DNA from 4 places in the Kosakonia cowanii JCM 10956 genome. Region 4 is predicted to be linked to each of the others. Evidence: predicted binding sites of a transcription regulator. Region 4 holds the regulator's gene; each other region holds the start of a gene.

What was found. The regulator CRP, encoded in region 4, controls carbon source genes, mostly activating them, when cyclic AMP is high. The targets are predictions, from matches to a motif close to ATGTGANNNNNNTCACAT.
Positions count from the first base shown of each region.
Region 1: a site for CRP is predicted at 3,095-3,112, ahead of psiE (phosphate-starvation-inducible protein PsiE). Genes of this name have one in related genera too.
Region 2: a site for CRP is predicted at 3,131-3,148, ahead of BWI95_RS08570 (PTS mannitol transporter subunit IICBA). Genes of this name have one in related genera too.
Region 3: a site for CRP is predicted at 4,969-4,986, ahead of BWI95_RS15925 (sugar transporter). Genes of this name have one in related genera too.

Region 1 covers NZ_CP019445.1:887,174-894,659, forward strand. Annotated here, with positions in the region: gene malF (maltose ABC transporter permease MalF) at 114-1,658, shown strand; gene malG (maltose ABC transporter permease MalG) at 1,673-2,563, shown strand; gene psiE (phosphate-starvation-inducible protein PsiE) at 2,639-3,049, opposite strand; gene BWI95_RS04110 (GNAT family N-acetyltransferase) at 3,187-3,696, shown strand; gene BWI95_RS04115 (acyltransferase) at 3,706-4,167, shown strand; gene BWI95_RS04120 (YjbH domain-containing protein) at 4,203-6,299, opposite strand; gene BWI95_RS04125 (capsule biosynthesis GfcC family protein) at 6,302-7,039, opposite strand; gene BWI95_RS04130 (YjbF family lipoprotein) at 7,036-7,486, opposite strand, start outside.
Region 2 covers NZ_CP019445.1:1,841,461-1,848,946, forward strand. Annotated here, with positions in the region: gene mtlD (mannitol-1-phosphate 5-dehydrogenase) at 1-845, opposite strand, end outside; gene BWI95_RS08570 (PTS mannitol transporter subunit IICBA) at 955-2,868, opposite strand; gene BWI95_RS08575 (glutathione S-transferase) at 3,523-4,131, shown strand; gene selA (L-seryl-tRNA(Sec) selenium transferase) at 4,224-5,600, shown strand; gene selB (selenocysteine-specific translation elongation factor) at 5,597-7,447, shown strand.
Region 3 covers NZ_CP019445.1:3,365,228-3,372,713, forward strand. Annotated here, with positions in the region: gene marB (multiple antibiotic resistance protein MarB) at 1-160, opposite strand, end outside; gene marA (MDR efflux pump AcrAB transcriptional activator MarA) at 197-577, opposite strand; gene marR (multiple antibiotic resistance transcriptional regulator MarR) at 596-1,030, opposite strand; gene BWI95_RS15915 (MarC family NAAT transporter) at 1,273-1,947, shown strand; gene BWI95_RS15920 (alpha/beta hydrolase) at 1,947-3,101, shown strand; gene BWI95_RS15925 (sugar transporter) at 3,697-4,893, opposite strand; gene BWI95_RS15930 (PhzF family phenazine biosynthesis protein) at 5,064-5,855, shown strand; gene BWI95_RS15935 (L-lactate dehydrogenase) at 5,896-6,840, opposite strand; gene BWI95_RS15940 (GNAT family N-acetyltransferase) at 6,990-7,457, shown strand.
Region 4 covers NZ_CP019445.1:2,083,449-2,090,934, forward strand. Annotated here, with positions in the region: gene BWI95_RS09650 (YccS/YhfK family putative transporter) at 1-1,382, opposite strand, end outside; gene crp (cAMP-activated global transcriptional regulator CRP) at 1,431-2,063, opposite strand; gene BWI95_RS09660 (OsmC family protein) at 2,373-2,777, shown strand; gene BWI95_RS09665 (phosphoribulokinase) at 2,808-3,677, opposite strand; gene BWI95_RS09670 (YheU family protein) at 3,732-3,950, opposite strand; gene BWI95_RS09675 (hydrolase) at 3,947-4,966, opposite strand; gene BWI95_RS09680 (toxic anion resistance protein) at 5,140-6,252, shown strand; gene BWI95_RS09685 (5-bromo-4-chloroindolyl phosphate hydrolysis family protein) at 6,267-7,232, shown strand; gene BWI95_RS09690 (NUDIX hydrolase) at 7,267-7,486, opposite strand, start outside.

The DNA.
Region 1 (7,486 bases), 1.2 Mb from region 4:
CCCTGCTCCACCCGGAGCAGGGCTAACTGGACAGGCTGTATACACGCCAGATTTCACGCTGCCTCGCTCACAACGAAGCGGCGTGAAGAGGGGCGTGTAGAGAGGACACTCCCATGGATGTTGTAAGAAAACGCCACTGGTGGCAAAGCTCGCAGGTTGCATGGGCCGCCATCGCCGTAATCGGGCTGCTGGTGGCTTACCTTGTCGTCATGATGTATGCCCAGGGGGAATACCTTTTTGCCATCACCACGCTCGTGCTGAGTTCGGCGGGCCTCTACATTTTTGCCAATCGTAAAGCGTACGCCTGGCGCTATGTCTATCCGGGTCTCGCGGGGATGGGGCTGTTCGTCCTCTTCCCGCTGATTTGCACCATCGCCATCGCCTTTACCAACTACAGCAGCACTAACCAGCTCACCCAGGAGCGCGCGCAGCAGGTGCTGCTCGACCGCTCATACCAGGCGGGCAAAGCCTATAACTTCGGCCTCTATCCGGACGGGGATAAGTGGCAATTAGCGCTGACGGACGGCGAGAGCGGCAAACACTATCTCTCCGACGCCTTTAAACCCGGCGGCGAACAGCAGCTGAAGGTTAAAGAGGTCGATGCGCTGCCTGCGGGCGAGCGCGCCAATCTGCGTGTGATTACGCAAAACCGCCAGGGGCTGAACCAGCTCACCGCGGTACTGCCGGATGAGAGCAAAGTGGCGATGAGCTCGCTGCGCCAGTTCTCCGGCACCCGCCCGCTCTATCAGGTTGAGCAGGACGGCACGCTGCTCAATAACCAGAGCGGCATCAAGTATCGCCCGAACAACCAGACCGGCTTCTACCAGGCGCTTAACGCTGACGGCAGCTGGGGCAGTGAGAAACTGAGCCCCGGTTATACCGTCACTATCGGCTGGGATAACTTCACCCGCGTCTTTACCGATGAAGGTATTCAGAAACCGTTTATCGAGATTTTTATCTGGACGGTGATCTTCTCCATCCTCACCGTGGTGCTGACGGTAGCGGTCGGCATGGTGCTGGCCTGCGTCGTGCAGTGGGAGTCGTTAAAAGGTAAGGCTGTCTACCGGCTGCTGCTGATCCTGCCTTACGCCGTGCCGTCGTTTATCTCGATCCTCATCTTTAAAGGGCTGTTCAACCAGAGCTTTGGTGAGATCAACATGATGCTGAGCGCGCTGTTCGGCATTAAACCGGCGTGGTTTAGCGATCCGAATACCGCCCGCGCGATGGTGGTGATCGTTAACACCTGGCTCGGCTACCCCTACATGATGATCCTCTGCATGGGCCTGCTGAAAGCGATCCCGGAAGATCTCTATGAAGCCTCGGCAATGGATGGCGCCGGGCCGTTACAGAACTTTTTCCGCATCACCTTCCCGCTGCTGATAAAGCCCCTGACGCCGCTGATGATCGCCAGCTTTGCCTTTAACTTTAACAACTTCGTACTGATCCAGCTGCTGACCAACGGCGGGCCGGATCGCATCGGCACCACCACACCGGCGGGCTATACCGACCTGCTGGTGAGCTACACCTACCGCATCGCCTTTGAAGGCGGCGGCGGCCAGGACTTCGGTCTTGCGGCGGCTATCGCCACGCTGATCTTCCTGCTGGTGGGCGCGCTGGCCATCGTCAATCTGAAAGCCACGCGCATGAAATTCGATTAAGGAGGAGGAAAACTATGGCTATGGTGCAGGCGAAATCGCAAAAGCTGCGGCTCTTTTTCACCCATGCGTTACTGCTGCTGTTTATCGCCGCGATTATGTTCCCGCTGCTGATGGTGATCGCCATTTCACTGCGTGAAGGCAACTTCGCCACCGGCAGCCTGATCCCGGAGCGCATCTCTTGGGAGCACTGGCGGCTGGCGCTGGGCTTTAGCGTTGAGCATGCCGATGGGCGCGTGACGCCGCCGCCCTTCCCGGTGCTGTTATGGCTGTGGAACTCGGTGAAGATCGCCGTGATTACCGCCATCGGCATTGTCGCGCTCTCCACTACCTGCGCCTACGCCTTTGCCCGTATGCGTTTTCGCGGTAAAGCGACGCTGCTGAAAGGAATGCTGATTTTCCAGATGTTCCCGGCGGTGCTGTCGCTGGTGGCGCTCTATGCCCTATTTGATCGTTTAGGCCAGTACATTCCGTTTATCGGGCTGAATACGCACGGTGGGGTGATCTTCGCCTATCTCGGTGGGATCGCACTGCATGTCTGGACGATCAAGGGGTATTTCGAAACGATCGACAGCTCGCTGGAAGAGGCCGCCTCGCTGGATGGCGCGACCCCATGGCAGGCGTTCCGCCTGGTGCTGCTGCCGCTGTCGGTGCCGATTCTGGCGGTGGTGTTTATTCTGTCGTTTATTGCGGCCATTACCGAAGTGCCGGTCGCCTCGCTGCTGCTGCGCGATGTCGATAGCTACACGCTGGCGGTGGGGATGCAGCAGTATCTCAACCCGCAGAACTACTTATGGGGCGATTTCGCCGCCGCGGCGGTGCTCTCCGCCATCCCGATTACCCTGGTGTTCCTGCTGGCGCAGCGCTGGCTGGTCAATGGCCTGACGGCCGGCGGGGTGAAGGGCTAAATTTCATCGTTGTCATACCCTTGTTGTTATTGCCACTGCACCCTCAATTTCGGCGGCCTGAACAGGCCGCCTTTTTTATTCGCGGCGCAGGCGCTGGGAGTTACAGATCCACAGCGTGATCACCAGCAGCAAGATCGCCGCCGAGTAGATCAGCACATCCATCGGCGACTGATGATCGATGATGATCAGCCGCACAATCGCCGTAATGCCGATATAGACAAAGTAGCGCAGCGGGAAGTGAAGCCCGGACTGAAAATACTTCACAATCAAGGCGATAAATTCGAAGTAGAGGAAGTAGACCACCAGCCCTTCGACCAGCTCATATTTGCTGGTTTGTACCGGCGCGAAGAGCGCAATGGCCAGATGCAGCGTCTCTTTGCCCAAAAAAACAATCAGGATAATACCCAGCGCCAGCAGACCCAGGCTGAGTATGCCCTGCAAAATAGTTGAAACAAACGCCACCCGCGGGTGATTAAGCGACGACATAACAGCACCTCATTATTGTTAGAAGATCCTCTGTATATCGCGTAAATGTGATCTTGATCTACTTTTTTTACTTAGATTATGTGACAGCCCGTGATGAGATGTATCGCTGAGCCAGCGAAGCGGGAGAGTAATAAGCGATGATGACGATACGTAAAGCGAGCGTGGAAGATGCCGCGCTGTTGAGCGAGATGGGCTATGCCAGTTACACCCACCATTTCGCGCACTTATGGCAGGAGAAGAGTGAACTGGAGGCGTTTCTGCACCAAGAGTACGCTGTGCCATCCCTGCAACAGAGCCTGCAAAGCGAAGCGGGAAACTGGTTTATCCTCTGCGATGCCGATCCGGTGGGTTTTGCTAAAGTCACGTGGCATTGCGCCAGTGACGATGAAAGCCCGGCCGGCACGCTGCTGCATAAGCTCTATCTCTTGCCTGGCAAAACGGGAAAAGGCTACGGCGAGCATCTCATTAATGAGATAGCGCGTGAGGCACAAGGCCGTGGCGAGACCTTTTTCTGGCTGGAAGTGCTGGATGCCAACCCGCATGCGCAGCGTTTCTATCAGCGCCAGGGGTTCGCGTTTATTAAGAGCGCCCTCTTCACCACACCTTCGCAACAAAGCACGCTGCATATTTTCGGCAAAGCGCTTTAAGGAGCCATCATGCACACCGCCTCTCTTCGCCACGCCGCCGTTCGCAACGTGACCTGCGGTGAAAATGTGGTGATTTATGAGCCCGCCAATCTGTATGACTGCACGCTGGCGGATGAGGTTTTTGTCGGCCCATTTGTAGAAATACAGGGTAATACGCAGATAGGCAAAGCCACGAAGATCCAGTCCCACACCTTTATTTGTGAGTACGTCACCATTGGCGAAGGCTGCTTTATCGGCCATGGCGTAATGTTCGCCAACGATCTGTTCCGCGACGGCAAACCCGATCCAAATCGCGAAAACTGGGGGCGGATTACGATTGGCAATGGGGTATCTATTGGCAGCGGTGCGACGATTCTGGCGGTCTCGATTTGCGATGGCTGCGTAATTGGCGCGGGCAGCGTGGTGACAAAGTCGACTACGGTGAAAGGCGTTTATGCGGGCAACCCGGCGCGACTGCTGCGCCGGTTGTAGAACAGCGCCCTTCTCAGCGTGAGAAGGGCGTTTGCTTACTGGAAGTTAACTGACTTATCGCTGGTCAGGCTGTAGAGATCGAACTTACGGCCCAGTTTCTGGCCGCCGTCACGCGTCAGCGGTGTCCAGCCGATGGCGGCACGGCTGCGGGTCGGGCTGGCGCTGAACAGATCCAGCGGTACAGAGACATACACCCCTTTGGTGAAATCCCCTTCGCCGTACTGCGCGGCGGAAACGTTGGTTTTCGTCGCATACGCCCCGACCACGATACCGCTGTCGAAGTGTTTCGACACTTCCAGCGTCACCCCTTTATCGCCCGCCAGATACTGCCCGGCGCTCGCTTTCACCAGTACATTATCGGCAAACCACGGCGTCCAGTAGGCGGTGAAGTGCCCGGTTTTCACACTGTAATCGGTGAACTTCATCATGTCCTGGGCGCTGCGCCAGTCACGCTGCTTCACGTAGTTCGCGTCAATCCCGAAGGCGAGCGGCCCGTCGACCGGACGCCACAGCACCTCTGCACCCGCGCCGCCGTACATGGTCTCAAGATAACCGCCATAGACCTGGCCATAGAAATTATTGCCGAGGTACTGCAGGTAGTTGGCCTGCAGGTTGTTCACATAGACATCGTTCTGCACATATTCACGCACGCGGGTACGCACGCGCGGCAGCGCGGAGTCCTTCGGCGGGTTGGTGTAGTTAAACTTGTCATAGTTATTGGAGATGTTGCCGAACAGGCTGCCGGTGGTCAGCAGATGGTCGGTGACCCACCAGTCGGCGGTCGCCATTATCCCCAGCTGATACATGTAGAAGCCTTCCGGCCCGCCGAGCGACTGGTTAAGCACCGGATCGAGATGGAAGTCGAACGCCGTGCGGTCGATATACCAGCCCTGCTCGGTTTTATCCGGCACGATTGGCGTGACGCGTTTTTGCACCAGCTCCGTATCCTGTCCCAGCGGTTCGCCCTCAAGGTGGCGTTTCAGGCTGGCGACATCCGTTTCGGTGGTCACGGCTGGCATACGCAGACGGTTTTCCGTCACCCGGATGGTGCGAATACCGTCCGGCAAATCATTCATGATGATACGGTTTGCGCGCTCAACCCCTTCCTGGTTATGACGATATTTCACCTGCTCGCCGGTAACATAGAGCGTATCGCCCTTGACCTGAATTTGCGGATCCGCAAGACCGGCATTGTACTTCAGCAACGTAAGCTGATTCGCCACCACCGAGTGTTGCAGGATCGCATCCTGCGGCTGCGGTTGATACTTCGGCCGTGGGTTATCGTTATACGCCGGACGCAAATTATTGAAGTTATTACGCAGGGTGAAGCCGAACATCCAGGTGTTGCCGCGCTCGTAGCTCAGGTTGATATCTGCCCAGTCCGACACGCGATAGATCGCGCCGACGTTCACTTTGCTGCGCTGCGGCAGTTTGCCGGCAAAATCCTGCTGATAGTTGTTGCCGTCATACTCCAGCTTCAGGCGCAGCGGGTTCCACGGCGTCTGGTACTCCACGCCGCCGAACAGCGCGCTCGGGCCACGGAACATCTGGCTAGTATCCGTTGAACCGGCCTGTTTATAGCGGGTATCGCGCACGCAATAGGCTGACTTGTAGCTACAGAGCGGGTTTTTAATGTTGCCATTAGTGCCCAGGTAGCCCCAGCCAATACCGAGGGAGAAATCAAACGGCCCCCAGGCTTTGTTCGCCACCAGATATTCGCCATCGAACAGCCCCGTCCCGCCGATATCACGCGCGCCGACGGAGACCTGCGGCAGCCAGTAGCCCTCTTCCCATAGGCGTAATTTCAGATCGAACGCTTTATCTTTATAGGTCTGGTTGCCGGAGAACGCTTCGACCGAGCTGTATTTGCGCGTGCGCACGTCGGTGTAACGCAGTGTAGTTTCCAGCCACGGGAAGAGCTGCACCGAGCCTGAGTAGTAACGATACTGGTCGTTATCGCGGTAGTTGAGGCTCAGTTCGCCCTCAGGTGCCATACGCGCGGTGGGCGTTTGCAACAGGCCAACGCCGCCGAAATCTGACTGCGAAGGCCCGATCGGGTCCGGCCAGGACTCCGCGTGACAAGCGGCGCTCACGCCAAGCGCCAATATGCTAATAACAAACGATTTTTTCATTATTATTCCGGTATCCGATGCGTCAGGGACTGGAGAATGTCGGCATTGAGCTTGTCATTCTCATCGCTCCACAAACCCGGTGCGAAACCGACGAAAATCACGCTGCCGGGCATCGGCTCGACGTGACGACGGTTCCAGTAAGCCACCGGTACCTTTTGCGTTTTACCGTTGGGATAGACCACCCAGGCGTAGCTGCGATCTGCGCCGCTCAACAGATCCATCTCGTCGAGGTAGCTCACCACATCGCGCTCTGGCGTAAAGGGTTTTTTGCCCGGACGGCTCACCAGCCCGACGACGGTAATGGTGGTCGGCTGCGGTCCCACCCACAGGGTGTAGTCGCCTTCCAGCGGCCGGTTAGCGCGGCGGTGCGTGCGCAAAAAGTCGGGATCGAGTTCAACAAGCTGCCTGCCGGTGACCTTGATTCCCTGCAACTGCTGACGCAAGCCGTTAATAGCAGCCGCGCTGTCACCGCCCTCTTCTGACGCGAGCGTGGTGAGCCGGGCCAGTAGCGCCTGATGGCGTGCCTGCTCGGTAATGGTCGCCCTGCGCTCGCTGACCACCGCACCCGGCCACCAGCTGTTCGCCAGCCGCGGCTGGCCCACCAGATCGACCAGATGTTCGGCATTGGTTAAGGTTTTCGGTTTGCTGTCGCCGGGGGTGTAAACATCAACGTTGCCCGCCGCCAGCGCCAGCGGGGAGACGAGGCTTGAAAGCATCAAAAGGAGCGCGCGTGTTTTCATTGTTTGCCCGCCTTAATCAGCGTGGTTTTCACCGGGAACCAGTCCGCGCCAAGATACTGTTCAGACTGGCGGATCACCCCGTCCTCATCCACCCAGTAGCGGTTGCGCCAGCTTTTTTGATCCGTTGTGACCTCTTCGTCCAGCACGCGAACGCGGGTTTCGTCGCTGCCCAGCTGCACGGTGTCGGTGCCATTCCAGTGGAACACCGAGCGGGCAGTGGCGTAGCGCACCTGTTTGTATTCGGTCCAGCCCATCATGCGCGTCCAGCTGGTGCCGTCGATAATTTGGTTAGGTTTCGCCAGCGGGTCTGCCGCCAGGTTGGTGACATCAAGCAGGTTATCGGTGCCAAGGTGGGTTTTTACGATGCGATAGTTTTGCGTCACGATGACGGCCTGATCTTGCGTCACCCATTTTTGCTGGCCGTTTTCGGCAAATGCCAGCACCACA
Region 2 (7,486 bases), 240 kb from region 4:
TCAAAACGACCCAGGATTTTCTGAATATAGGCTGCGTGCTTGTCAGCATCGAAGCCATAACGCTTGATCAGCACCGCGCCGCTCTCTTCCATCGCGCCTTTCACCACGGCACGAATTTTCTCATCAAGGATCGCGTCGCGAATGGTTTGATGACCGGTCTGTTTTCCAAGGTAGGCGGTTATAGCATGCCCGGTATTTAGCGTGAAGAGTTTACGCTCAACAAAGGCCATCAAATTGTCGGTCAGCTCCATCCCCGGAATGGTCGGCAGCGCGCCCTTAAACTGGGTTTTGTCGACAATCCACTCGCTGAAGGTCTCAACCGTCACTTCCAGCGGATCGTTGTTGGCAGATGCAGAAGGGGGAACAATGCGGTCAACGGCAGAGTCAACGAAGCCGACATGCGCCTCAACCCAGGCTTTATCCTCCTCCGCCAACTGGGCGAAAACGTGCCCTTTCAACTGGCTGGTGCCGCGCACCATATTTTCACAGGCGATAATGTTCAGCGGCGTATCAATGCCCTGCGCCTTACGTTTTACCAGCCCTTTGGCAACCGCCGGGGCGATACGCTCCAGCACCACCGGGCCAACGGCGGTAGTAACTAAATCCACCTGCGCAATCAGGTCGACAACCTCATCACCGATGCTGCTCACCGCATTGACGCCAGAGACGGTATCCACCTGCTCTTGTTCACCGACTACGTGAACCTGATAGCTATGACGGGCGTTGAGGGCGTCCAGAACGACCTGATTAACATCGGCGAACGTCAGTTCAATCCCCGCGTCGGCCAACAGCTTGCCGATAAAGCCACGTCCGATATTACCTGCGCCAAAATGTAATGCTTTCATAGAATGACCCTTTATCAATGTTTTTACCCGAGAGGGCTGGGGTGAGGAACGTCAGCGGGTTCTCCTCACCCAAGCCCTCTCCTCCGAAGAGGAGAGAACGTGGAGCGGATTACTGATTCAGTAATGCCAGCACTTCCTCAACGCTTGTGGTGTGCGAGAGACGTTCGACAATCGTCTCATCATCCAGCGCGTTAGTCAGGCTGGTAATGACCTGAATGTGTTCGTTATTGCGCGCGGCAATGCCGATCACCAGATGCGCAATCTCATCCTCTTCTTCACCGAAGCGCACGCCCTGCGGATACTGGCAGAAGACCACGCCGGTTTTCAGGACGCGATCTTTCGCTTCCACCGTGCCGTGCGGAACCGCAATAGACTGGCCCAGATAGGTCGGCGTCATTTTTTCACGTTCCAGCATCGCGTCAATATATTCAGGCTGTACATAGCCGCCTTTGACCAGCTGCTCACCGGCAAAGCGAATCGCCTCTTCTTTCTGCGTGGCGCTACAGCCGAGGAAGATATTTTCCGCGCCCAGCTTAAACAGATGGGTGTTGGAGGTATCAAAGCTATCCTGCAGGCTGCTGTTAACCTTCGCTTCGTTAGTCGTGTGGCGTTGGGCAGCCACCAGACGCTCGGTCAGGCCGGTGTAAAGGCCGCTGTCGAGGAAGTTGGTCAGCGAGATATGCTGCGCTTGCGGTGCCTGGCGCATGGCGCGCTCGGTCAGGTCGCGGTGCGTAATCACCAGGTCGACATCGGACGGCAGACTGTTAATCGCGCTGTTGGTAACAGAGATGTTGGTCAGACCCGCATCCTGCACTTTCTTACGCAGCACGCCGGCGCCCATGGCGCTGGAGCCCATCCCGGCATCACATGCGACGATGATTTTGCGCACGTGGCTCAGATCGTTAGTGACATCTTTTGTGCCCTGCGCAGCCGCAGCGCCTTTGGATTCGGCTTTCATATCGTGCATACGGCGGGTTGCCGCTTCGATATCGTCCTCGTCCTCTTTCACTTTGCTGGTTTTCAGCAGGATTGCCGCGATAACGAAGGAGACAATCATGGCTGCGAAAATCGCCGCGAGGTTAGCGAAGTAAGCGCCTTTTGGCGTCATCGCCAGTACCGCGAGGATAGAGCCCGGAGAAGCCGGAGAGACCAGGCCGCCGTTGAGCACGCTCAGGGTAAAGACGCCGGTCATACCGCCGAGGATCACCGCAATCAGCAGACGCGGGTTCATCAGCACGTACGGGAAGTAAATCTCATGGATCCCGCCGAGGAAGTGGATAATCGCCGCGCCGCCCGCAGACTGCTTCGCGCTACCGCGACCGAAGAACATATAGGCCAGCAGGATACCCATACCCGGACCCGGGTTTGCTTCGATCAGGAAGAAGATGGACTTGCCGATCTCATGGGACTGCTGAATACCCAGCGGCGAGAAGATACCGTGGTTGATGGCGTTGTTAAGGAAGAGGATTTTCGCCGGCTCAACGAAGATAGAGGCCAGCGGCAGCATGTCGTGAACCACCATAAAGTTCACGCCCGCAGCGAGCGCTTTAGAGAGCACTTCCACCGCCGGGCCAATCGCCAGAAACGCCAGAATGGCGAGGATCATCCCGATGATGCCCGCGGAGAAGTTGTTCACCAGCATTTCGAAACCGGACTTGATCTTACCGTCGACGGCCGCGTCAAATTTCTTGATGCAGTAGCCGCCCAGCGGGCCTGCAATCATCGCGCCGAGGAACATCGGCATATCCGCGCCCACGATCACGCCCATGGTGGTGATAGCACCGACCACGCCGCCGCGATCGCCGCCTACCAGGCGACCGCCGGTAAAACCGATCAGCAGTGGCAGCAGGTAGGTAATCATCGGGCCGACGAGTTTCGCCAGCGTCTCGTTAGGTAACCATCCTGTCGGAATAAACAGGGCGGTGATAATCCCCCACGCGATAAAGGCGCCGATATTCGGCATCACCATATTGCTCAGGAAACGACCAAAGCTTTGCACCTTGATCTTGATATCGGATGACATAAAACACCCCTTCTTATGTTTGCTAGCGCACAGGCCGGAAGCCCGAGGTTTATTGTTAATGTGGCGGCAGAGGTAGCCGGACCTGAATTGTCTGTGATGCGGAATCTGGCACCGAATCGTTAACCTGTCCAGATGACACACTTTTATGTGATCTTGATCACGCTGGTGCTGGGGGTTATCCACCATTCATAGTGACTTGCGTCACAAAAAATGAGTGTAAAAAAAGAACAGTGCGCAGAATTTGCCCGGCGCTGGGGAATAAATGTGATTCAAATCACATTTATTTGTCGGAAGTTTGTTAGTTATTTGTGACGTGAATCACAAGATATTTTCCTCGGAAAATTCCGAACGTGATCGACCGCAAAGTGCGCCTTTTCGAAAGACCAAAGATGTAACTCCCTTTCACCCATCAGCCGCTATTTATGCTGCGGTAAGAAATTGACAGCGTGATGAACGCAACGCGCGCTTTCTACGCTTTAAGAGAGGCTCTTTTTTTCTGGATGAGATTCCTGGTTTTAGCCGCTTGCCGTTCCAGCCTGAGTGAAAAGGACTATTTTGTTATTGACCTGCGATGTAAGGAGGTTCGCTGTACAACCCCGGCACGTGACGTACACTCTTTTTTAACCCTGCGGCAAATTTCAAAAGGACACGGCAATGAAACTGATCGGCAGCTATACCAGCCCGTTTGTACGCAAAATCTCCGTCATACTGCTGGAAAAAGGCATCACCTTCGAATTTATCAATGAGCAGCCCTACAACGCCGACAGCGGCGTCGGTCACTATAATCCGCTCGGCAAAGTGCCGGCGCTGGTCACCGATGAGGGGGAAGTGTGGTACGACTCGCCGATCATTGCGCAATACATTGACCTGCTGGGTGCAGAGCCGCCGATGCTGCCGGACGATGCTAAAGCGGCGCTGAAAATCCGCCAGCTGGAAGCGCTGGCCGACGGCATTATGGATGCTGCGCTGGTCTCGGTGCGTGAGTTAGCGCGCCCGGTAGAGCAGCAGTCGCAGGCGGAGCTGCTGCGCCAGCGGGAAAAAGTCTCTCGCGGTCTGGATGCGCTGGAAAAGTGCCTGCAAGAGGGCGAACTCGGTGTCGATACGCTCAACCTGGCCACCATCGCCATTGCCTGCGCCATCAGCTACCTCAACTTCCGCCGCGTCTCGCCGGGCTGGAACGTCGATCGCCCATTGCTGGTGAAGCTGGTGGAAAATCTCTTCCAGCGTGAAAGCTTTGCCCGCACGGAACCGCCCAAGGCGTGATCCGTGTTATGCCCGCCTGAGAAAATCGCTGTACAATCCCCCTCACGTCAACACCCCTGACGGGAGGGGTAACTCCACAGCCGGGCCTTTTCATGACAACTCTTTACAGCCAGATTCCCTCGACCGATCGCCTGTTACGTGATGAGGCGTTCGCGTCGCTGTTAACCACGTATGGCCATAGCCGCGTCACGCAAACCCTGCGTCAGCTGCAGGATGAGGCGCGCGCAGCGATCCGCGACGCCCAGCGCTTGCCTGCATGGTGTGAAAACTGGGCGCAGGCTGCGTCGCAGCGCCTGGAGCATGAGAACAGCCACGCGCTGCGGTCGGTGTTTAACCTTAGCGGCACGGTGCTGCACACCAACCTCGGGCGCGCGGTGCAGTCGCAGGCCGCCATTGATGCGGTGACGACGGCGATGGGCTCGGCGGTAACGCTGGAATACGATCTCGACGGCGCCGGGCGCGGTCATCGCGATCGCGCCATTGCGGCGCTGCTCTGCCAGTTAACCGGCGCGGAAGATGCCTGCATCGTTAACAACAATGCCGCGGCGGTGCTGCTGATGCTGGCGGCAACGTCAGCCGGCGGTGAAGTGGTGGTATCGCGCGGCGAGCTGGTGGAGATTGGCGGCGCGTTTCGTATTCCCGATGTGATGCGCCAGGCGGGCTGCATTCTGCATGAAGTGGGCACCACCAACCGCACCCACGCCAAAGATTACCGCCAGGCGATCAATGCCAACACCGCGGCACTGATGAAAGTCCACACCAGTAACTACCACATTGCAGGCTTTACCAAAGCGGTGGAGGAAGCCGAGCTGGTTGAACTGGCGCAGGAAGCCGACCTGCCGGTGATTGTCGATCTCGGCAGCGGCTCGCTGGTCGATTTAAGCCTCTACGGTTTACCGAAAGAGCCGATGCCGCAGGCGCTGATTGCCGCGGGTGTCAGCCTGGTGAGCTTCTCCGGCGATAAGCTGCTCGGTGGGCCGCAGGCGGGGATTATCGTCGGTAAAAAGGCGCTGATTGAGCAGCTTCAGCACCACCCGCTGAAACGCGCGCTGCGGGCGGATAAAATGACTCTCGCGGCGCTGGAAGCGACGCTGCGCCTCTATCTGCACCCGGAAAAACTGACGCAAAATCTGCCGACGCTGCGCTATCTCACTCGCCCACAGGCGGAGATCCGCGACCAGGCCCAGCGCTTGTGCGACGCGCTTACCGCCCGCTACAGCGAGTTTGCGCTGCGCGTCGAGCCCTGTCTGTCGCAAATTGGCAGCGGATCGCTGCCCGTCGAGCGGCTGCCGGGCGCGGCGCTAACCTTTACCCCGCATGACGGCAGCGGCCGTCGTCTGGAAGCGCTGGCAAGCGAGTGGCGCACGCTGCCGCAGCCGGTGATTGGTCGTATCTATGAGGGCCGTCTGTGGCTCGATTGCCGCTGTCTTGATGATGAATCCCGCTTGCTGGAGATATTGCTGAAATGATTATTGCCACTGCCGGGCATGTTGACCACGGCAAAACCACCCTGATAGAGGCCATTACCGGCGTCAACGCCGACCGCTTGCCGGAAGAGAAGCGGCGCGGCATGACTATCGATCTGGGCTACGCCTACTGGCCACAGCCGGATGGCCGCGTGCCGGGCTTTATAGATGTGCCGGGGCATGAAAAATTCCTCAGTAATATGCTGGCGGGCGTCGGCGGTATCGATCACGCCCTGCTGGTGGTGGCCTGCGACGATGGCGTGATGGCGCAGACCCGTGAACACCTGGCGATTTTGCAACTGACCGGCAACCCGGCGCTCACCGTCGCGCTTACCAAAGCCGATCGCGTTGACGAAGCGCGCATCAACGAGGTGCGCGAAGAGGTGGAGCAGACCTTACGGGAGTTTGGCTACCCACAGGCGACGCTGTTTGTCACCGCTGCCGCCGGGATGCGCGGCATTCATGCGCTGCGCGCGCACCTGTTGCAGCTGCCGGAGCGGGCGCACCCGGAGCATCAGCGTTTCCGGCTGGCGCTGGATCGCGCCTTTACGGTGAAGGGGGCAGGGCTGGTGGTCACCGGCACGGCGCTCTCTGGCGATGTCCGTATCGGCGATACGCTGTGGCTCACCGGCGTTAATAAGCCGATGCGCGTGCGCGGTCTGCATGCGCAGAATCAACCCGTTGAGCATGCCCACGCCGGGCAGCGCATTGCGTTGAACATTGCCGGTGATGCGGAAAAAGAGGCGCTCAGCCGCGGCGACTGGCTGCTGTCGCAACAGCCGCCTGCGCCAACGGAGCGGGCGATCGTTGCCCTCCATAGCCATACGCCGCTCACCCAGTGGCAGCCGCTGCATATCCATCACGCCGCCAGCCATGTTACCGGTCGCGTGTCGCTGCTGGAGGATGGCTTAGCCGAGCTGGTGCTGGATACGCCGCTGTGGCTGGCAGATAACGACCGGCTGGTGCTGCGCGATATCTCCGCGCGCACTACGCTTGCAGGCGCTCGCGTGGTGACGCTGAACTCGCCACGGCGCGGCAAACGCAAAGCGGACTATCTGGCGTGGATCGCTGACCTTGCGCGTGCTGAAGATGATGCGCAGGCGCTCAGCGCGCACCTGTCGCGCGGCGCGGTGGATCTCACCGCCTTCGGCTGGGCGCGTCAGCTCAGCACCAGCGGCCTGAATCTGCTGCTGGAAAATCCCTGTTTTATTCGTGCCGGTAATAACCTGCTCGATGCGCCGATAGCCGCCCGCTGGCAGCGCAAGCTGCTGGAGACGCTGGCGACCTACCATCAGCAGCACCATGACGAACCCGGCCCTGGCCGCGAGCGTCTACGCCGCATGGCGCTGCCGATGGAGGATGAAGCGCTGGTCTTAACGCTGATTGAGCGTATGCGCGAAAGCGGCGATATCCAGAGCCATCACGGCTGGCTGCATCTGCCGGAGCATAAAGCCGGTTTTAACGATGAGCAGGCACAGCTGTGGCAGAAAGCCGCACCGCTCTTCGGCGATGAACCCTGGTGGGTGCGTGATTTGGCGCGTGAAACGGGGGTTGATGAGCAGGTGATGCGCGGCGTATTGCGCCAGGCGGCGCAGCAGGGGCTGATTACCGCTATCGTCAAAGACCGCTACTACCGCAACGATCGCATTGTCACCTTCGCCAGCATGATCCGCGATCTCGATCAGGGGCGCGGCTCCACCAGCGCGGCGGATTTTCGCGACCAGCTCAATGTCGGGCGCAAGCTGGCGATTCAGATCCTTGAGTACTTCGATCGCATTGGTTTTACCCGCCGCCGGGGCAATGACCATATTCTGCGCGACAAGGCGCTCTTTATTAACGAGAAGGGTTAAGGCACTACGCCCGGGGAGAAATCTGCCGATCTGCCGGGT
Region 3 (7,486 bases), 1.3 Mb from region 4:
CCCCCATATGGTTGAAGTCATACGGCGATGTTTGTTGGGCGGCGGGTATGATCATTGCGTCACGGGCATTTTGCCCGGTGCTGTGATCAAACTGCTCCGCATAACTCTGGCCACTCAGCAGCACCAAAAATGCCGCTGCGGCACAGGTAATACGTTTCATACTTTCCTCGATACGTCTTTAATTACAGGCGATTAGTTAACAAGCGTGATTTAACGGATAGAGATAGCGGGACTCCGCAGGCATATCCGTGACACGGAACTTATGCGGCGGCACGTCAAAATAGTTTTTGAACGTGCGGGTCAGGGTCTGTTGCGATTCAAACCCGTAACGCTCCGCCAGATACAGGATCGGCTCATTACTTCCCTTGAGCTTCTGCGCAATTTCCGTCAGCTTGCGGCTGCGAATGTATTGACCCAGTGAATGACCAGTCTCTTTTTTAAACATCCGTTGCAGGTGCCACTTTGAGTAACCCGAACGCTCTGACACCTTTTCCAGGGAGAGCGGTGACTCCAGGTTATCCTCGATCCAGTCCAAAATGCTATGAATGGTAATAGCGTCAGTGTTGCGTCTGGACATCGTCATACCTCTTTGTTTTTACGGCAAGACTTTCTTAAGCAAATGCTCAAGTGTTGCCACTTCTTCTGCGGTTAAGTTTTTTGTTAATTCCTGATGCAGGTCTTGACCCACTAATTGATGACATTGCTCACAGAGCGTCGCGCCTTCAGGTGTTAATCGCACCAGCACGCCGCGCTTGTCATTAGGATTCGGGCTGCGTTCAATCCACCCTTTGCACACCAGCCTGTCCATCATGCGGGTCAGTGCGCCAAGGTCGACGGAGAGAACTTTTTTCAACTCAACCGGGGTAATACACCCTTCACAGCGGACAGAGCAGAGCACCTTAAACTGGGCTGCGGTGATATCCAGCGGCGAAAGATAGTCGTTGAGTAAACGATCTTTTTTTTGGTTAACCATGTGGATCAAGCGGCCTAAAGGAATGATGTCGTTGAATAGATCATTCGTGCTTTTCACAATGGTTGCCCCGGCAAGTAGTTTAATCACGGCAGATATTATTGCTCAGGCAAATATAAGTCAACCAAATGGGTATCGGATGCCACTAATTGCTAAAACTTTTCATGCTTAAGAATGTTTTTAATTTCATCTTATTGAATTTAGGTGACTTTTACCCATTATCAGCATAAGTGAAGGCGCTTTTGCCGCCGCGTTGCGGCTATACTGGCGGGGTTGTTAACCGGGGAGAGGTGAAACGTACCATGATGGAATTGATCAAAGTTATCGGTCTCGGGCTGGTAGTGTTGCTGCCGCTGGCTAATCCGCTGACCACCGTCGCGTTGTTCTTAGGCCTGGCGGGCAACATGAACAGCGTCCAGCGAAACCAGCAGGCGCGCATGGCTTCGCTCTATGTCTTTATCATCATGATGGTCGCCTGGTACGCAGGCCAGGTGGTGATGAACACCTTTGGCATCTCGATTCCAGGCCTGCGCATTGCCGGTGGGCTGATTGTGGCATTTATCGGCTTTCGTATGCTCTTTCCGCCAGCAAAAAGTCATGAGTCGCCGGAGACAAAAGCCAAAACGGCGGAGCTGGCGGATGAGCCGGAGACCAATATTGCCTTTGTACCGCTGGCGATGCCGAGCACTGCCGGGCCTGGCACCATTGCGATGATTATCAGCTCGGCGTCGACCGTTCGCCACGGCGCTGATTTTCCCGCCTGGGTGATCGCCGTCGCGCCGCCGCTGGTTTTTGCCGCCGTGGCGCTGATTTTGTGGGTAAGCCTGCGTAGTTCCGGCGCGATTATGCGGCTGGTGGGCAAGGGCGGCATTGAAGCCATCTCGCGGCTGATGGGCTTCCTGCTGGTCTGCATGGGCGTGCAGTTCATCATTAATGGCGTGCTGGAGATTATCTCGACCTATCCGGCAGGCACCTGATGCGCCAGCTCTCCTGCTTCATTCTCTGCTGTTGTCTGCTGCTCGTCGGCTGCCAGCAGCAAAAGCGCGTCTCCACGCCGCTCGGGCAGAGCAGTTTTGCCGAGTATCAACAGCAGACGCGCGATTATGTCGCCGCCCGCCGCGCCTTTCAGACGCTGGATAAACCCGCCGAATTACGGCTCAATACGCCGCAGGAGTGGCGACCGGCGCAGAAAGCGCGCAAGGGGATTTTGCTGATCCACGGTCTTGGCGACGGGCCGGGATCGTTTGTCGATATCGGCCCGCAGCTTGCCCGTGAAGGGTTTCTGGTGCGCACCGTGCTGCTGGACGGGCACGGCACACGTCCCGCCGACCTGATTGGCGTCAGCGTTGACCAGTGGCGGCAGGTGGTGAATGAGCAGGCAGCGATTCTGGCGAAAGAGGTCGATTCACTCTGGCTGGGCGGCTTCTCTACCGGCGGTAACCTGGCGCTGGAATATGCCATGGCCCATGACAACGTGCAGGGGCTGCTGCTCTTCTCGCCAGCCTTCAGGCCGAGTACCCGCTACGCTTTTTTGGCACCGACGCTGGCGCTGTTTCGCGACTGGTTGCGCCCGCCGGGTGCGCTTTTCCCCCAGCAGATCGCCACCCGCTATCTGCGCGTGCCGACTAACGGTTTTGCCCAGTTCTGGCGAACCAGCGCCAGCGCGCAGAGTTTGCTGGCGCAGAAGTCGTTCAATAAGCCGACACTGGTGGTATTAACGGAGCATGATTCGGTGCTGGATACGCGCTGGATCCTCGATCGGTTCGACCGCGCCTTTACCCATCCCGCCAGCCGTGCGATTTGGTACGGCACGCCGCCGCCCGAATCAGTGACAATGTCACGCCTGCGCGTGAAAACCGATGTGTTGCCGCAGGATCGCATCAGCCAGTTTTCCCATATGTCGGTGCTCTTTTCACCGGATAATCCGCTCTATGGTCGCCAGGGCAGTGTAAGGCTTTGCGGTAACGGGCAGTCGGAAGCAGCGGCAGAGCGTTGCCTGAAGGGTGAAGAGGTGTGGTATTCCGATTGGGGGTTAGTGACGCCGGGAAAAATTCATGCCCGGTTGACGTGGAACCCGTGGTTTGAATGGCAGAATTCGGTGATGGACGATGTTATTAGCGCAGCGCCCTGATGGCTTCACAGTAGCCGCTGAAACCGAGTAGGCCGGATAAGCGTATGCGCCATCCGGCAATCGGCGCGGCAGGTTGCCCCGGTGGAAGCGAGCGTAGGCCGGATAAGGCGAAGCCGCCATCCGGCAATGAGTCTCGCATATGGCATTTTGTGGAACGGTTCCGTTCACCAGGCGCTGGGGAGTTTCATTAATCTTTTATGCGGTGAACGGGACAAGGGGGGGACCGCTCCCCCCTTGTCAATCCCCGCGGCCCCGCGAGGAAATCGGTGCTTCGCACTGCGCTCACCTCCCGCGTGCCTGACTGCGGCCGGCTCGACTCGACTTGCTCGCCCGTTCCGGGACTCGCTCCCTGTCTCGGTTCGCCTCTGTCCGCCATCCATGGCGTCCAGACCTTGTCATTCACGCTTCGGTTCGCCGATTTCAGCGGGGGTCAACACCGTCGCTGCGAGACCGCAGGTAAATGCAATGAAGGTGTCGCTGTGGGCGCGGTTTTGTAGGCCGGATAAGGCGCAGCCGCCATCCGGCAATGGGTGAGGGAAGACAATGCCGGATGGCGCTGACGCTTATCCGGCCTACGCCGTTACAGCGGCAACAATTAAACCGGATCGCTCTGCTCCTCGAGCTGCACCGGCCAGCGGCGGAAAATCACCACCGCCCACACCAGCGCGGCAATCGCCGGGACGGCACCGGCATAACCGATGGTGCTCATCGACCAGTGCAGGCTCACCTGATTGCCCACCAGCGCGCCTGCGCCAATACCGATATTAAAAATCCCGGAAAAAAGCGCCATCGCCACATCGGTGGCATCCGGTGCCAGCGCCAGCACTTTCACCTGCATGCCGAGGCCAATAATCATAATCGCCACGCCCCAAAACAGGCTTAGCACGGCGAGATAGCTTTCGCTCCCGGCGGCAGGAAGCAGCATCACCAGCGAAATCACCAGCAGTCCGATGGCACTGCACACCAGCCCGGAGGCGTGCCGGTTGCCGAGTTTACCGAACAGTACGCTGCCAATAATCCCCGCACCGCCAAGCAACAGCAGCAGGATAGTCGCGAAATTGGCGCTAAAGCCCGCTACATTTTGCACAAACGGCTCAATATAGCTGTACGCGGTGTAATGGGCGGTCACCACCACGGCCGTCAGCACATAGATGCTGACCAGCGCCGGGCGACGGAACAGCAGCGGCAGGCTTTTCAGCGAGCCGGAGTGCTCGCTGTTGAGCGTCGGCAGCAGCTTCACCAGGCAAATAAGCGTTACCAGCGCGCCCATGCCAATCACAAAGAAGGTGGTGCGCCAGCCAAAGTACTGCCCGACGATGCGGCCAATCGGCAAGCCGAGCACCATCGCCAGTGCGGTACCGGTGGCGAGCAGGCTTAATGCCTGTGCGCGTTTACCTGCTGGTGCAAGGCGGATCGCCAGTGAGGCGGTAATCGACCAGAAGATGGCATGAGCAAACGCAATGCCGATACGGCTAATCACCAGCACCTCAAAATTCCACGCAAGGAAGGAGAGAACATGGCTGGCGATAAACAGCACAAACAGCGCAATCAGCAATTTTCGCCGCTCAATATGGCTGGTTAGCAGCATAAAGGGCAGCGACATCAGCGCCACCACCCACGCGTAGATGGTCAGCATGATCCCGACCTGCGGGGTCTCCATATCGAAGCTCTGGGCGATATCAGAGAGCAACCCCACCGGCACAAATTCGGTGGTGTTGAAAATAAAAGCGGCAACGGCAAGCGTAACCACCCGTAGCCACGCGACTTTACGTGAAACAGTATTCGTCATCATAAGAGTGCTTTGGGTTGGTTGGAGAGAAGAAGAGGCGAAGATCTTAATGCTTTTGCCGGCTGAAAGACAAACTTTTTGTGATGTAGATCTCATTTTTCATTCGGCAAAAAAATAGCGGTTGCGCCGCCGAAGGTTTGCCGTCAGAACAAAAGAAAAGATGAGGAAAAACAATGCACACAATTGACTTCTATCTGGTCGACGCTTTCAGCGACCACACCTTCGGCGGTAACGCCGCCGCGGTCTGTCCACTTACCGAGTGGCTGCCGGACGAGCTGTTACTGAAAATGGCGCAGCAGCATAACCAGTCGGAAACCGCTTTTTTTGTGCGCAACGACAGCGGCTTCGAGCTGCGCTGGTTCACGACGCAGGATGAGATCAATCTCTGCGGTCACGCAACGCTCGCCGCCGCTCACGTTATCTTCGAATACCTCGATTATCCAGAGACTGAGATCCGCTTCAGCACCCGTTTTGTCGGTGAGTTAACCGTTGCGCGCAACGGCGACTGGCTCACTCTCAATTTTCCGGCATGGGCAACCCAGGCCGTTGAGAACCCGCCGCCACTGCTGCTGGAAACGCTGGGCATTGCGAAGGCACAGGCGGTGTATGAAGGACGCGATTACATGGTCGTGCTGGAGAGCCAGGCGCAGGTTGAAGCCTTGCAGCCCGATATCGCCGCCATGAAACCGCTGGGAAAAATGGTCTGCGTTACGGCACCGGGAGAGGAGTATGACTTTGTCAGCCGCTTCTTCTGCCCGGGCGAGTCGGTAGCCGAAGATCCGGTTACCGGTTCGTCGCACAGCATGCTGATCCCCTACTGGGGCGAGAAGCTCGGCAAAACGGTGATGCAGGCGCGCCAGGTCTCCGCGCGCGGCGGCGATCTGCGCTGCGAGTGGCGGGGCGATCGGGTGTTGATTGGCGGCCAGGCGACGCTCTATTTAATCGGCAAAGTCTACCTGCGCTAGCATAATGACCGGGGGCGTTAGCGCCCCCGCAGCGCGCTTATTACGGCAAGCGCGCAATGTTGGCTTTGATCACCTCAACGGAGTGGTTGAACTTCGCCACTTCGTCCTCGGTTAAGTGCAGTTCGATAATCTGCTCCACGCCGCTGTGGGTCAGCACCGCAGGCACGCCAATCGCCACATCGTGCGCGCCATACTCCCCGTCAAGAATGCAGGAGATCGCCAGCGCGCGGTGGCTGCCGGTAAAGATATTGCGGCAGATCTCGGCGATCGTGCCGGCAATGCCATATTCGGTGCAGCCTTTACGAGCAAAGATCTCGAAGCCATGGCGGCGCACGCGATCCGCCAGCGCATCCGCATCCAGCGGCTGGCCGGTCTTTTGCTGATAGACGTCGGCGATGGGCGAACCATAAATCGATGAGTGCGACCACACCGGAAACTGCGTATCGCCATGTTCGCCCATAATAAACGCATCAATGCTCTGCGCGCCGATATCCAGCGCCTGCGCCAGCAGGCGGCGAAGACGGGTGGTGTCGAGCCAGACGCCGGTGCCGATCACCTGGTTGCGCGGCAGGCCGGAGAGGGACCACACCTGCCAGGTAATGATGTCGCAAGGATTGGTCGCCACCAGAAAAATGCCGTTAAAGCCGTTTGCCATCATGGTGGGCACAATGTTTTTAACGATGCGCGCGGTGTTGGCAAGCTCATCCAGCCGCGTCTGGCCGGGTTTTAGCGCGCCGCCGGAGACGGTGATCACCGCGATATCGACATCTGCGCACGCCTCGATGGAACGGGTGGAGATGGTCATCATCCCCGGCATAAACGCGGCGGCATCCGCCAGATCCTGCGCGTGTCCCTCTACGCGCTGGGCATTCACATCCACCAGGATCAACTCTTCACAAATGTTCTGGTTTAAAAGAGCGTAAGCGGCAGACGCACCGACATTACCGGTGCCGATAATCATCACTTTGCGGGCTTTTGTATTCATGGCGATTCCCTTGTCAGAATATTCTTGTGCGTAAAGTACAGCCTGTTATTGCTGGCGTGCAATATTGTCGCGGATCTATAGGTTATTCATATGAGTTAAGCGGCGCTATTTTCGCTAATTTAACAACGTGATAACTATAAGGAGCCGCTATGTACCGTATTGTTGATGCCACCGCCACGCAGCCGGAGGTGATTGCCCTCATCGCCGCCCTCGACCGCTACCAGACCGCGCTTTACCCGGCAGAGAGCAACCATCTGGTTGATCTGGCTTCCTTTCCCGAAGAGACGCTGATCCTGCGTAAAATCGTGCATCAGCAGGATGCCGTTGGCTGCGGCGCGGTGTTGCTTAATGAGGATGGCAGCGCGGAGATGAAGCGGGTATTTATCGATCCGACGCACCGCGGGCAGAAACTGGGCGAGCAGCTGATTGCCGCGCTGGAGCAGGCGGCGAGCGAGAAGGGGTGCCACACGCTGCGGCTGGAGACGGGCATTGAGCAGCACGCGGCGGTGAAGCTTTATCAGCGCTGCGGATACCAGATTTGCGAGGCGTTTGCGCCCTATGAGCCCGACCCGTTAAGTGTGTTTATGGAGAGGGCGTTGCGCGAAGCAGTTGCGTGATGGCGCTGCGAGCGTAGGCCGGATAAGCG
Region 4 (7,486 bases):
GTCGCCCAGCCGTAGCTTTTGCGGATAATCAAATAGCTACTTAGGGTGATCATCAGCATCGCTGCCAGCGTAAACCCGAGCGGCACATGAAAGTGCAGCGTCATACCCGCCACCACCAGCCCCGCCAGCGTACCGGCGGCACGGTTCACAATGCGTACGCGGGTCGCGCCATAACCGTTCTGCGTCACCACCATCACCGTCATCATGATCCAGTAAGGTTTCGGCAGATTTAATGCGCTGCCCATCAGGCTGGCGATACTGAGCATCACGCTGATGCGCGCCGCATTGCGCAGAGCGGCCGATTTCAGTGACAGATAGCTTTTTAGCGCCGGGATCAGCGGCAGGCGCTCCTGCTTATCCTCCATCAAATCGCGAATATAGAGCGGGCGCTGGGTGCGCAGCACGCGGGCGATGCGGCTAAAGTGCCAGGCGCAAAACTGCCCAACCGGATTATCAGGATGCTGACGGGCAATTTTTTCCAGCGCACCGACCTGCTTCTCCATGGTGAAGCGGGTCGGGTAGCGGTGATAGAGAATGTCATCTGCCAGCACGCGCAGACGAGCCGCGACGGTTTGCGCATTCCAGCGAATCACCTGCTCGGCATGGGTTCGCTCGACAAGCTTCTGCACCTTTTCCGGCTGATGCAGGCTGACAGAGATATGCTCCTGCAGATCCAGCGCGACCTGAAAGACGCGCAGCAGGCGCTTGTAATCGTTGTTCTGATTGGCCGCCAGCATATGCAACTGCTGGTAACACTGGCTAATCAGATCCACCGCTTTCTGCTGGCGGTCGAGCAGCGGCGGCAGCGCGGTTTCCGGATCGATGTGCTGGGTTAACAGGCTATATTTCGCTTCGCAATAGTCCGCCAGTTGTCGGTAGAGCAAGCTGAGAGATTCACGCAGCGGCTGTTCGCGCCACAGCCAGAACCAGAACCAGTTAAACAGCCCGTACCACAAGGTACCGAGGGTGTAGATCAGCAGCGGCTCCCACACCGGCATGTTCCCGGCGAGGCTGAGGGTAAAGATGGCGGCGATCAGCGAGGCCGGCAGCAGGCGACCATGCAGCGTGCTGATTTCGCCCGTTACGCCGAGCAGCAGGGTTAACACTGTCATGATCACCGGCAGGGGAAGATTTTCCGCCAGCAGAAGCTGCACCGCCAGGCTACAGCCGGCAAACAGCGAGCCGCCGATAATCAGGCGTTTGAAGAAGCGTTTATGCGGGGTATCGAGGCCCGCGATATTGCAGCAGGCGGGAACCAGCGAGAAGAGTAGACCCTGTTGCAGATGGCCGAGCAGCAGCCCAACCGCCACAGGCAGGCATAACACCAGCGTTTGTCGCAGTGCGTAGTTGATTTCGGGGTGATAAATCAGCCTGCGCCACATGGGAAAACAAAAACGGCGCACCGCATAAGCGATGCGCCATTTTGCAGATTAACGCGTACCGTAGACGACGATAGTTTTACCGTGGGCAGAGATCAGGTTTTGATCTTCGAGCATTTTCAGAATGCGGCCAACCGTTTCGCGGGAGCAACCGACGATCTGACCGATCTCCTGACGGGTAATTTTAATTTGCATACCGTCCGGGTGGGTCATCGCGTCCGGCTGTTTCGCCAGGTTCAGCAGAGTCTGAGCAATACGGCCGGTCACGTCGAGGAACGCCAGGTTGCCGACTTTCTCCGAGGTCACCTGCAGGCGGCGCGCCATCTGCGAGGAGAGGCGCATCAGAATATCCGGATTCACCTGGATAAGCTGACGGAATTTTTTGTAGGAGATCTCCGCCACTTCACAGGCGGTCTTGGCGCGAACCCAGGCGCTACGCTCCTGACCTTCTTCAAACAGGCCCAGTTCACCAATAAAATCGCCCTGGTTGAGGTAAGAGAGGATCATCTCTTTACCCTCTTCATCCTTGATGAGCACTGCCACTGAGCCTTTAACGATGTAATACAGCGTTTCCGCTTTTTCACCCTGGTGAATCAGCGTGCTCTTCGACGGGTACTTATGAATATGGCAATGAGACAAGAACCATTCGAGAGTCGGGTCTGTTTGCGGTTTGCCAAGCACCATGCGCGATTATCCTCTGTTATAAGCTGGCTCCAGAAACGGCGTGAATCATTCAGCTTCTGGGGTTGCAATCAAAGCTTCCCAAATCCCGGGAAGTGGACCGTCAGCGACATCTGCGGTCTCTAATGTATGATATCCCTTGCGTACATTCGTAACGTCAATGTTTCTCTGTAGCATGTAGACTGTTTTAGCATAGCTTTTGGCGCCTGTCTCCTGGTGTCTCGCTTCAGCATGACGCAGGTCGCCTTCCGTTGCGCGTTTTGTTATGTACGCGTAATCTGTGAAAAAATTTGCCATACCGGAGTGATGAACATGCAGGCACGAGTGAAATGGGTTGAAGGGTTAACGTTCCTTGGTGAGTCCGCTTCCGGCCACCAAATCCTGATGGATGGCAACTCCGGGGACAAAGCTCCCAGCCCGATGGAGATGGTCTTAATGGCCGCCGGTGGGTGCAGCGCCATCGACGTGGTGTCGATCCTGCAAAAAGGGCGTCATGACGTGACCGACTGCGAAGTGAAGCTGACCTCCGAGCGCCGGGAAGAAGCGCCGCGCTACTTTACCCATATCAACCTGCACTTCATCGTTACTGGCAAAGCACTGAAAGACGCTGCCGTCTCCCGCGCGGTCGATCTCTCGGCTGAGAAGTACTGCTCCGTGGCGCTGATGCTGGAAAAAGCGGTCAAGATTACCCACTCCTTCGAGGTGATCGAGGCCTGATTAGCCCGCCCGGCGGCGCTTTCCGCCGGGTTATTTAATCTTTTTGCCTTCCATCAGCCGCTGCACCAGCGGCGTCATAATCAGCTCCATCGCCAGCCCCATTTTGCCGCCCGGCACCACCAGCGTATCCATATGTGAGATAAACGATCCCTGCAACATTGCCAGCAGCCACGGATAATCGATCCCCTCCAGATTGCGGAAGTGAATGACCACAAAGCTCTCATCCAGAGAAGGAATGCCTTTGGCGGCGAAGGGGTTTGAGGTATCGACAGTGGGAACGCGCTGGAAGTTGAGATGGGTGCGGGAAAACTGCGGCGTGATGTAGTTGATGTAATCTTCCATTGAGCGCACCACCGAATCCATCACCGCTTCCCGGGAGTGGCCGCGCTCGCTGGTGTCGCGGATCATCTTCTGGATCCACTCCAGGTTAACGATAGGCACCACGCCCACCAGCAGATCAACGTGGCGCGCCACATCATGCTGCGGCGTCACCACTCCGCCGTGCAGCCCTTCGTAGAACAACACATCGGTTGGTTCCGGCAGTGGTTGCCAGGGGGTAAAAGTTCCTGGCACCTGATTCCACGGCACGGCTTCATCATAGGTGTGGAGATATTTGCGCGCCTGGCCCTGGCCGCTCTGGCCATACTCGCTGAAGGTCTGCTCCAGCAGGCCGAAATCGTTCGCTTCCGGGCCAAAGTAGCTGATATGCCGCCCGAGATCGCGGGCTTTGCGGATCGCCATATCCATTTCCGGACGGGTATAACGATGGAAGCTGTCGCCTTCCACCTCCGCCGCATGCATGTTGAGCTGGGCGAAAATCTTACGGAAGGCGAGGCTGGTGGTGGTGGTTCCCGCGCCGCTGGAGCCAGTGACGGCGATGACCGGATGTTTGGCGGACATAGCAACTCCCTGAAGAAAAGCTGTTGTTCAGTATCAAAGCCGCCCGGCGTCCGGTTATTCGTGGAACTGTCCGCGCGGCATAATATTCACCGTTTCGTGCAGTTCTGACCATACCAGAACGGCCTCGCCGCGCTGCAATTGCCGTTTTACGTCGGCGACCTTTTGTTCAAGCGAACGCTCATGTTCACCATAATCGGTGCCTTCGCGCAAGACAAAGCTCTCAATCAGATTGTCGAGCGTGTCGGCGTCGAGTTCTTGCCACGGAATAATCATGATGCTCCCAGATAAGCGGATAACCAGTCCGGAATGCGCGTTTCAAGCCACATCTCCGGGCGACGCAGCGTGCCGCCGACAAAGCCGACGTGCCCGCCATGTTCCGTCAGTTGATACTCAATATTAGCGGGTAATTGCGCAAGATCGGGGATGACGTGATGATCCATAAACGGATCATCCTTGGCGTGAATGATAAGCGTCGGTTTACGAATCTGCGGCAGCAGCGGCATAGCGCTACAGCGGCGATAGTAATCAAGTGCATCGTCGAAGCCGTGGATTTTCGAGGTGATCACATCATCGAAATCGCGAATGCGCCGCATTTTACGCAGCACTTCCATGGTTGTTGGCAGCGAGCCGGGATAGGCGCGCAGTTTCCGCGCGGCATTGGCCTTCAGCAGGTTGAGCAAATAACGCTGATAAACGCGCGTGAAGCCCTTATCCATATGATAACTGCACGCTTCCAGCACCAGCGGGGCCGAGACAATCACCGCCGCATCGAGGGGCAGAACGTCATCCGCTTTCGCCAGCAGGCAGCCGAGCATATTCCCGCCCAGCGAATATCCCACCGCCGCGGTCGGCGCCTCGCCAAGCTCCTGACGCAGCCAGGTGAGAAACCAGGTGCCGTCCTCTGTTTCGCCGGAGTGATAGATGCGGTTCAGGCGATTCGGGATCCCACTACAGCCGCGAAAATGCATCACTACGCCCAGCCAGCCGCGCTGTTTCGCCGCATTGATCAGGCCGTGCGCATAGGGGCTGTGCAGGCTGCCCTCCAGGCCATGAAACACCACCAGCCGCGGTTTATGCCGCGCCTGATTCGGCTCTTCGCTCCACGCGAGATCGACAAAATCCCCGTCCGGCAGTTCAAGGCGCTGCCACCAGGGTTCAAACGCGACGCGACGGCGTATAAGACGCGGCAGCATGGTCTGAAGATGTGGGTTGCTTGCGCCACGCATCGGTTGGAAGGTGGAGGCAACGCGTTGATCTGCATCGAGAAGTGCAGGTGTAATTTCTGCCATTTCATCAAAATAGGTAGGTAAATAGGCGGTTATTATACTTGCTAATAATTGGCCTGTTTAATACTTTGCTGCTGTTGTACCGTATTGACCCACTAAGGCAGCGGCAAAAAGACGTATTACAACCCACGCTGACACTGCGCCTGCCTGCAATTTCACCTTCAAGGACACTTATTATGACGGACATTACTTCGTCTGGCCTGACGGCAGCGCAGCCATTAAATGATTTGCCGCAGACGGATAATTTAACCCCCGAGCAGCAGACGCAAATCCAGGCGATTGTTAAAGAGATCGATATTTACGATCCGGCCTATTCGCTCGGTTTCGGTGCGAAAACCATGCAAACGATGTCGCAATTCTCTGATTCCCTCATGCAGCAAGTGCGGGCAAAAGATGCGGGCGTCATCGGTGCGCAACTTACCGATCTCCTGCAAAAAATTAAGCAGGTTGATATTAGCGCCTTTGAGCAAAAGCCGGGTTTTCTGGCCTCGCTACCCTTCGTGGGATCGATCTTTAACCGCATTGAGCGCACCATGCTGGAGTACAAAACGCTTTCAGCTCAGGTGGAAGATATTACGGATAAGCTGAATAACGCGATGGTCGACCTGCTGCGTAATATCTCGACGCTGCAGATCCTGTTTGAGCGCAACCGCGATGTTTTCCAGCAAATTACCCTGCACGTTATCGCCGGTAAGCAACGACTGGAGCAGATAAAACAGGAAGAGCTGCCCGCTCTGCAAGCGCAGGCCGCGTCCGATCCGATGATTGCCCAGCGCGTGCGTGACCTGCTCGACGGTATTTCGCGTTTTGAGCGTCGTCTGCATGATTTGATGCTGTCGCGCACCATTGCTATGCAGAGCGCGCCGCAAATCCGCCTGATGCAGAGCAACAGCCAGTCGCTGGCGGAAAAGATCCAGAGCAGCATTCTCTCCACCATTCCGGTGTGGAAAAACCAGATTGCCTTATCGCTCTCTTTGCAGACCCAGCGCCAGGCAGCGAAGCTGCAAAAAGAGGTTGCTGATACCACTAATGACCTGCTGCGCCGCAACGCCGAGATGCTGCAGACCGGTACAATTGAGACCGCCCGCGAAGTCGAGCGCTCAGTGGTGGATATCGAGACGCTGCGCGATGTGCAGTCACGCCTGCTTAACACCATTGAAGAGTCCGTGAAGATCGCGACCGATGCACGCCAGCGCCGTCAGGAAGTGGAAAAAGAGCTGGGCACGATGGAAACCGATCTGCGCATGCGCCTTGCTGCCATCGCCAGCGGTAATCAGGCACAGGCCTGAGTCAGGAAAAGAGAATGAGCAATAAAATTACTGACGCACTGGATAAAATCTACAGCAACCGCGTAAACCGGGTCATTATTCAGATCGTCCTCTGCTTCCTGGGATTCATTTATGGCAGCCAGAAAGCGAAAGAGGTGCTCGATCCATCTGATGTTCCTGTGCTAATGCAGATCCTGGCATGGTGCAGTTTTGTCTTGCTGGCTCGCACACTCTTTTATGATCGCATTGCGCTGGGAATAGGTGCCTTCGCAGGCTTTGTCTGGCTGATGTTTTACGATGCAGCGACGATGCCATTTGCTGCGGGCACGGCCGCGATGGTGGTGCACGCTTACCGAAGCCGCTACTCGCTGGGACGCATTCATGTCTGGTATCTGTTTGTGTGGCTATTTGCGGCAACGGCGTACGCCAACGTTAATGGTGCCTTTTCAACGGTATTGGGCTTGTTGTTCTGGTTTATCCTGATTGGCGGCATAGTGTTTCGCAAAATACACCTCAAGCGCCAGGCGCGCGAAGCACACGAACTTGAGCTGCACATTGCGCATATGGAAAAGCTTAAGCAAGCTAGCCAAAACCCCGTTGAGGAACCGTCATCGCTCGAGCAGCAAATCTATCGGCTGGTAAATAAGTACACCTTACCCGATACGCTGGTTGTTCATCTGAAAGGCATTGTCACACTGGCAGAAAAGATCCTGCAGTGCATGAAGTCTGATCCCAGAGATGTTGGGCCGGGGAGGCGTTTTCTTGAGCGCTATTTGCCGCTTCTGGAAAAGATTGCCGCCAGGGGGCAGATACTTTCCGAACAACTCAGTGACGAGGCGCAACGGCAAAAGGCGATAACAGAGCTGGCGGTAGTGCTTGAACGCGTTGAGCGCGCGTTTATGCAGCAGCATCAGGCTCTGCTGGAGAATGACTCGCTTGATTTAGACGCGGAGTTACTGACCTTAGACAATATGCTGAAAGCGGATGGCTTCGGTAAATAACACACGCAGCACCCGTTGTTCAACGGGTGCTGCTTTAGCTGTCTGCCAGCAGGTTGCGCGAAAAGAGGTGGATATCAACATCCGCTTTACGTCGCCACAAACGGGCTTTCCGCGCGCCGGTCGCCACGCTCTCCCCGGTCTCTTCAAACATGCCGGAGGCTTCAAAACGGCGGATCAGGCTTTTGCGCTGAATCGGCTGGCCGAGAATGATCTCCGTCGCTTCCTGCAGCTGGCTCTGCGTAAAGGTCTCAGGC